Regions from separate parts of the Bacillus sp. AFS017336 genome, predicted to be linked through region 2. Evidence: predicted binding sites of a transcription regulator. Region 2 holds the regulator's gene; the other holds the start of a gene.
The links. The regulator NrdR, encoded in region 2, represses ribonucleotide reductase genes. The targets are predictions, from matches to a motif close to AACACNATATATNGTGTT.
Positions count from the first base shown of each region.

Region 1: a site for NrdR is predicted at 2,297-2,314, ahead of nrdI (class Ib ribonucleoside-diphosphate reductase assembly flavoprotein NrdI). Genes of this name have one in related genera too.

Region 1 covers NZ_NUCO01000021.1:136,374-140,595, reverse strand. Annotated here, with positions in the region: partial or broken gene CN601_RS12455 (ribonucleotide reductase large subunit) at 1-280, opposite strand, end outside; partial or broken gene CN601_RS12450 (ribonucleotide reductase N-terminal alpha domain-containing protein) at 743-1,870, opposite strand; gene nrdI (class Ib ribonucleoside-diphosphate reductase assembly flavoprotein NrdI) at 1,857-2,216, opposite strand; gene CN601_RS12440 (hypothetical protein) at 2,585-2,779, opposite strand; gene CN601_RS12435 (spore germination protein GerW family protein) at 2,894-3,202, opposite strand; gene CN601_RS12430 (YkvS family protein) at 3,379-3,564, shown strand; gene CN601_RS27520 (DUF6254 family protein) at 3,777-3,887, opposite strand; gene CN601_RS12425 (efflux RND transporter permease subunit) at 4,078-4,222, shown strand, end outside.
Region 2 covers NZ_NUCO01000137.1:20,386-24,607, reverse strand. Annotated here, with positions in the region: gene CN601_RS23190 (glyceraldehyde-3-phosphate dehydrogenase) at 1-910, shown strand, start outside; gene speD (adenosylmethionine decarboxylase) at 1,545-1,931, shown strand; gene nrdR (transcriptional regulator NrdR) at 2,173-2,643, shown strand; gene CN601_RS23175 (replication initiation and membrane attachment family protein) at 2,680-4,110, shown strand; gene dnaI (primosomal protein DnaI) at 4,125-4,222, shown strand, end outside.

The sequences.
Region 1 (4,222 bases), on a different contig from region 2:
CATTTTTCGCAAAAAATCCATGCAAATTCATTGCACCTAAACCAACTGAATGAAGCTCTTCATTTGCTTTTTTTACAGTAGGTGCATTTTCTATTTCTGTCATATCTGCTACGGCTGTTAAAGCTTCTATACCAACATGGACAGATTCTCTAATCGCTTTATTTTCCATTACATTTACGATGTTTAAAGATCCTAAGTTACAATTCACATCACGTTTGATTAAGTCTTCTTCACCATAGTTATTGATAACTGATGTTTCTTGAAGTTGAAAGATTTCTGTCTCTTATATTCGACTAGGTTCGCTACAACCTAACCCGTTCTCTTATGAACTGCTACATGTCACCATGCAGGATAGACTATATCATCACCTTCAGCTCAACCTGGTAAGGTGCTCTGCTTTTCCACTCGCTTTTTGAGTGTACTCTACTCGCTTCTTCACTGGAGTTTTTCATCCAGCTATGCTTTCGATAGTCGTTAGGCATTTACTTATTTTAATTTTTTTAGAAAGTCTCTTATAGGTAGGAAATTTATTGTAGTCATATCGGCTGATTAAGATAACTGCTGAAATTCCTATATATATTACTAGATTTTTATACTGAAATTAAAAACACTTCATTAAAAAACCTATAAGACACTACCCAATTAAAATAAGATTTAGCACGGTGGATTACCTCTATATTAAGGCTTCTCCCGTTTAACAGAGTTTTCGACTAGAATTTCTTCTAGAAGGTGCTAGCTATTAACACAAATTAGACATTTTTATGTCGCCAATATCTTTTAATGCATGCTGCTCATTCGCGTTACTTTTATACATTAAATATGGATAGCCAGATTCTAACTGAATCGCAGCAATTTTTACTAAAAGGTCTCGTGCATTTAAATCTAGTTTTTTCTTTTTAATGCGATCATTATTTACTAATTCTTCATATCTTTCATCGATATCAAAATCATCTAAATGAATTCCATACTCTTTGTACACTGTATATGGAGCAAATACGTAGAATGGTTCATTTTTCTCTGCTAGTTCAAAGAATTTATTTGGAACAATTAATCCGATTGAAAGTGACTGAATTCTACTTTTCTCATCGGCATTGATTTTTTTTGTATCAAGAAATTCAACTACGTCCCAGTGGAAAATATTTAAATAGGTTGCACCAGCACCTTTACGTTGTCCAAGCTGGTTAGCATACGAAAACGAATCTTCTAATAGCTTCATTACAGGAACAACACCACTTGCAGCGTTATCAATTTCCTTTATTTGTTCTCCACGTGCTCTAAGCTTCGATAAATTAAGTGCAACACCACCGCCGATTTTTGATAGCTGCATTGCTGTATTAATCTGAAATCCTATCGAATTTAAACTATCATCCATTTCTAATAAGAAACATGATACTAACTCGCCTCTTCTACTTCTTCCAGCATTTAAGAATGTTGGAGTAGCTGGTTGATAGTTTTGTTGAATCATCATGTTCGCTAACTTCAATGCTTTCTCAATATTGCCTCTTCCTAAATATAGTGCAACGATCGCAATTCGATCTTCGTAGCCCTCTAAATAGTACTTACCATCATTTGTTTTTAATGCGTAGTCTTTAAAGTATTTTGAAGCTGCCATATATGATTGAAAAGTGAATCCTGCATTGTAAACTAACTCATATAATTTTTCTATTTCATCAAAGGAGTATTCTAACTCAACATTATAATAATAGTTTTCTTGAATCATATAATTTAAGCGTTCTTTCAAAGAAGAAAACTGAATTTTTTTATCTTCAACTTCTTTTAAAAAACAAAGAAGTGCTTCTTTATCTTTTGCGAGATCAAAAAAACCATCTTTTTTAATCGTCAATTCATTATTAAGCTCAATATGTCTCAAGCTTTTCCACTCCCTCAATAAAATATTGTACATCTCGACTTGTCCCTGACAGTTCAAACTTTGATAACACTGGCACTTGATAGTCTGATGCTATTTTATCTGCACTTGCTGCAAAAGAATCTCCCCAGTTTTTATTACCACTTGCACTGACTGCTTTTAAATATTCCGAATTACTACTTAAAAAAGTATTTACGGTTTCAGGTACATTACCAAATCCTGTTGTATAGGTTACGAGAATATACGGTTCTTCAATTTTTAATCCATCCTTTATTTGGATTGACGGCATTCTAATTTTATTGACAAAACGTTTAACATTACCCGTCATTGAACTGTAAACTATCACCATATTATCACCCTCGTTCATATGTAAGAATATTGAAAATACTTATATTATATACCTACATATTGTATTACCTTTTTAGAACAAACACAATATATAGGTGCTGAAATTAGAAAATAAACATTTCGACAATATATCTCGAAATGAAACAATATATGAAATTTAACAAATTATGGGGGATAGTGCAATAATGTGTAAAACGATTTTTTTGTCAAATGGAGTCATTAACATTTCACAAAAAAAGTACTCATTAACGCCTTGCGAAATAAGAAAAAAAGCTTAAAAAACTTTTTTTTTTCGCAAACTTTTAATGAGTACTTGAATAAAATAATATAATTTTTAATATTTTTTGCCTAATAATTTAGCACATTGTTTTAACTTCTGGCTTCTTCCAAATATGTATAAGTCACATCGCCTCCGTGTTTAGCAATACCACGAAAGTGCTTAAAATCGTCTCGACTAACGATTATTTGTCTAAAAGCTAAAAAATCATCTTTCTTAATATGAATTTCTGAGATCTCACCATTAACTAGTTGATCTATTACTTGTAAAAATTCGTTTTGTTCCATCTTCTCACCCTTTATTATTAGATCAGGGTTCAAGAAAAAATCATTTTTTAATTTCTTCCTGCCCTTCACCGCTTTCATAAAGTTAACATTAACAAAGAATGTACTTATTGGAAACTAAAAAGTTACGTCCAGAATTTTTTCTGAAACAGCTAAATTCATATTTTTATTATTTACTAAAATTACATCTGTTTTTCCATCCATTATAACTAAGAATGCCTTAGGAATAACTTCAACACCAGTTCCTACACTAGCAAATTCAAAGGATGAATGCGCTTCACCAAGAACGACAATCATTTCAAAAAATGGTATTAAAATAACTTTATCAAAATATAAAATCGGATCTCCAATAAGTGTATTACTGCTAACTAAATCCTTTATTTCATTTGAAATTTCAACTTCAAACTCTTCAAACCAATCTTTCAACGAACTAACCTCCTGAAAGTGCTAACAACCATTTTTACCTATCAAAAGGTTTTTAAACATAATTTCTTATGAAAATAGACATAATTGTAAAAAAATTTCAATTTTCTCTTTACCTTTAAACCGTTTTCATGCATTATAGAAGGTGTCAAGTCAAAACTTTGTTAGGAGATATGCTCATGAAAATTGCAGAAGCAGGAAATATCATTGAGTTTAAACAGGGGTTAAAAGGTAGAGTTCAAAAAGTTAATAAAAATTCTGTCATTGTTGACATATCCATAATGGAAAACTTCAGAGATTTAGAAATGGAACCGCTAACAGTTGTAAACCATAAAAATTATAAAATAGTAATAGCAGCAGAATAGATTAAATTAGTAGAATCTACTTATATTCACAAATTAAAAGGTACAATCTACATAGTTTATCATTCTATTAAAATTTAATTAAAACTCTTTTTTAAATCAGTCTCAGGTCCCGTGTATATCACGGGACTTTTTTTTATGATTACAAGTGAAAATATAATTAGTGGCAATTCAGGTAAATACTGGAACCATTTACTCTTTAGAAAAGGAGATGGCTATTTTGTTTCTTTGTCCAATTCTTTAAAAGATTTTACTTTATCGTGTGGATTATGGTTCGACTTTCTTTCATTCCAAAATCGTTCCTTTTCTTTTTTTGATTTTGTCATTATTATCACTCCTTAGGATAAGATCTTTCTCGCTATCTTATCATTTCACAAAAATGATCAATCTATGTAATGAGATCGAAACAATTCAAGGAAGATGTAGCAACCTGTTGATGGTATGCATTTAAAAGATTGAAAATTCAGATTAAGTCACACTAGCACTAAATTACTATTTATAGGAAGGATGTTATGAATGAACTTTTTAACAAAGTTTAGTTTAAAAAACTCTGTAGCAATTTTTATCATCTCTTTTTTACTAATCTTTGGAGGATTGTACTCTTATTCAAAATTAAAAGTAGAAGAACTTCCAAATATTGAATTTCCTGCAATTTCAGTAC
Region 2 (4,222 bases):
TGAAACTTTAGCGCACTTAATTAAGTATGACACAGTTCACGGTAAATTTGATGGTGAAGTTATTGCAAACGCAGATCATTTAATCGTTGATGGAAAGCGTGTGGAACTAATTAGCGAAAGAAATCCTGAGTTACTTCCATGGAACGAGCTAAATGTTGATATAGTTATAGAAGCAACAGGTAAATTTAATGATGCTGAAAAAGCAAAAATGCACATTACTGCTGGAGCACAAAAAGTAATTTTAACTGCACCTGGTAAAAATGAAGATATTACAGTAGTAATTGGAGTAAATGATGATCAATTAGATTTAGAAAAACATCACATCATTTCAAATGCATCATGTACTACAAACTGTTTAGCGCCAGTTGTAAAAGTACTTGATGAGCAATTCGGTATTGTAAACGGCTTGATGACAACAGTTCATTCATTTACAAATGATCAAAAAAATATCGATAATCCACATAAGGATTTACGTCGTGCACGTGCTTGTAGCCAGTCAATTATTCCAACAACTACAGGTGCAGCTAAAGCATTATCAAAAGTACTTCCACACTTAAATGGAAAATTACATGGTATGGCTTTACGTGTTCCTACTCCAAACGTTTCTCTTGTTGACTTAGTTGTTGATTTAAAGAGAGAAGTAACAGTTGAGGATATCAATGAAGTATTTGAAACAGCATCAAAAGGTTCAATGAGCGGAATTGTTGAATACTGCAATGAGCCATTAGTATCAATTGATTTTAATACAAATACACATTCTGCGATTATTGATGCTCTTTCTACTATGGTAATCGATGGTACAAAAGTAAAAGTATTAGCTTGGTACGATAATGAGTGGGGCTATTCAAGACGTGTAGTTGACTTAGTGTCAATCGTAGCATCAAAAATAAAAAAGCTTGAAACGGTTTAAAAATTAAAAGATAGTACTGAACATATAAAATTATGTAAACGAATACAAAAGGCTAACTAGTTAATCTGGTTAGTCTTTTTGAAGTTGTATGATAATTAAAAGTGTCATACTAATGTTCTGTTTTACTGAATATATTTGTGACTTTATATGCAAGAAAGAACGTCTGCCGGGTATTTAGGCTTCCTGCATTTCTTTGGGGAATCGAGTGCCTTTCGTTCCAATCAACAAGTCTTATTTTAAACACTTTTTATTCATAATTTGACTAAAGATTAGTACGGCATAATATATTTAAAAAAGGAGTCTATAAAGAGGAATGAAGTTTTAAGAATGCACCAATCTTCTACACTTAAACCCTTTATGGTTTCCTTTTTGTTGCATTGAAATAATAGTAGCGCCAATGGATCTTCTATATTTTCCTGACCCAATTTCTTCACAATTAATCCAGTAAATAACAAAAAAATAAAATTTATCTTGCAATTCAAATTTAAAGAAAGTATACTAACTTTCGTGAACTTCTAAAAGTATAACTAATTACTTAAAGGGTTAGGACCTCTTTGGACTAACTTTCCCCCGTGGTAGTTGATCATACTTTCGCAATAGAAGTCATGACAAATTATTTAAGGGGGAAATGAATATGGATACTATGGGTCGTCACGTCATTTCAGAATTATGGGGATGCAATACAGAAAAATTAAATGATATGAAATTTATTGAGGAAACTTTTGTTGATGCTGCGTTACGCTCTGGTGCAGAAGTTCGTGAAGTTGCTTTTCACAAGTTCGCTCCTCATGGCGTTAGTGGTGTCGTAATCATTTCAGAATCACACTTAACTATTCACAGTTTTCCTGAGCATGGTTATGCAAGTATTGATGTTTACACTTGCGGTGATAGAATTGATCCAAATGTAGCTGCAAACTTTATCGCTGAAGCTTTAGAAGCTGATACTCGCGAAAACGTTGAGCTACCAAGAGGAATGGGTCCCATTCAAGTTAATAATGTAAAAGTTGTAAACGGTAACTAAAAAGAATTGAGAGAGGTGATTTTTCATCTCTCTTTTTTGTTTTCTTTCTAACTAATTTAATTAATATTGTATTTAAATAGACGTTTATGGAATGAACTAGCTTTGCATAGTGAAAAATATTTGCAAGAACTAGGTCTTTGTGACATTTTAGAAATAAACTTTAGTTTATTTTGAATTTGTTATAGTATAGAGTTATAATAATACGTTTAAACAATTTAGTGTTTGGAGTTGAACTATAACGATGAGATGTCCAACGTGTAACTTTAATGGGACAAGAGTACTTGATAGTAGACCAGTTGATGAAGGTCGTTCAATTAGAAGAAGACGTGAATGTGAAGAATGTCAGCATCGTTTTACAACTTTTGAGCGAGTTGAAGATAATCCTATTTTAGTTGTAAAAAAAGAGGGAGCTCGTGAAGAATTTAGTAAAGATAAGATGCTAAGGGGACTGATTAAAGCATGTGAGAAACGCCCTGTCTCTTTATCTCAGCTAGAGGACATTATTCATAGCATTGAAAAAGAACTGAAAAATAGTGGAACATCTGAAGTTCCAAGTGAAGTTCTAGGAGAAATGGTCATGGAGCATTTATCAAAGGTTGATGAAGTTGCGTACGTACGATTCGCGTCTGTTTATCGTCAATTTAAAGATATTAATGTATTCATTGATGAATTAAAAGATTTAATTAGCAAAGAGCGAGGTAAAGACGAATAATACTTCGCTCTTTTGATACAAGAAAGGAAGGTTTGAATGTCTATTGATAAGCAACATTGGATGGATGTTCTCCCTGCGGATCCTTATACTGTAACGGCAGCAGGCTATTTACATAATTTTCATAGACAAGTTTTGACGATGTTGTATCAGCCGATTATTGGCAGTCAAGCTTTAAGTTTATATATGACACTGTGGGGTGAATGTGAGCAAACGGACCTCCATCCCAATACATTAACACATCATTCATTAATGCTTGGAATGAAAAATAATTTAAAATCAATTTATGAACAAAGATTAATCCTTGAAGGAATTGGCTTACTTAAAGTTTATGAAGGGTTTGAAAACAGTACGAAAAAGCTTCTTTATGAGCTTCAATCTCCGCTAGATCCTCATTCTTTTTTCGAAGATCCTATTCTAAATATCTTTCTGTTTAAAACAATTGGGAAAACACAATATCAACGAACAAAAAACTTTTTTAGTAGACAAGCATTTTCGAAAGATGGCTTTCGTGAGATATCTAGGTCGTTTGATTCAGTATTTCAAACCATTACGGTAGAGCAATTAAATGAAATTCAGCAAAGTAACGATCTTTCCACTTCAAATGATACGAAAATATTACAAGACAGTCAGTCTGTTAAAATTTCTGTGAAAATGGAAGAGTTTGACTATGACTTATTTTTAGACGGTCTCTCAGATTCGTTTGTTCCGAAACGATCATTTACTTCAGACGTAAAAGAAACCATTTTAAAACTTGCATTTTTATATGGAATAAATCCTATTCAGATGAAAACAATTGTAATGCGTTCACTAAATGAAGAAAATAAAATTAATATAGAGACACTTCGATTAGAAGCAAGAGATTGGTACCAATTCCAGCATCACGAAGCTTTACCTACGATTGTTGAAAAGGTTCAGCCAATTCAACATAGACAAATGGGGAATGAACAGCCAACAACTCAAGAAGAAAAATTAATTCATTGCTTTGAAACAATATCTCCTCGTCAATATTTAAAGGAGATATCTGGTGGAGCTGAACCAAGTGAAGCTGATTTGAAGATAATTGAAGAAATTATGATTGAACAAAAACTTCTACCTGGCGTAGCGAATGTGTTAATCGACTATGTAATGATTCGTTTAGATAAAAAACTTTCTAAAAATTACGTTATTAAGATTGCCAGTCACTGGGCACGAAAAGGTGTAACAACAGTTAAACAAGCCATGGATCTTGCTCGCAAAGAGTTTGAAGAAACTAAACAAAGTGCAACTGCTGCTAAAACGCGAACTAATAATAGACGTAATAAAGCAATTCGAACTGAAATTGTACCTGATTGGCTTCAACCGAATACAACGACTGAAGTACCAAAAGATTCAGTAGCAAAGAAAAGCACAAATGATTCTTCGATAGATGAAGAACGAAAACGACTAGAAAAAGAACTAGAAATGTTTAAAAATAAAAAGAAACGGTAAATGGGGGGACATAAGTGGAACCAATTCAAAACGCATTTAGTGCATTAATGAAGAATAAACAATTCCAGGACACATTTCAAAAAATGCAACAAGAAGTCCGTAGTCACCCAAA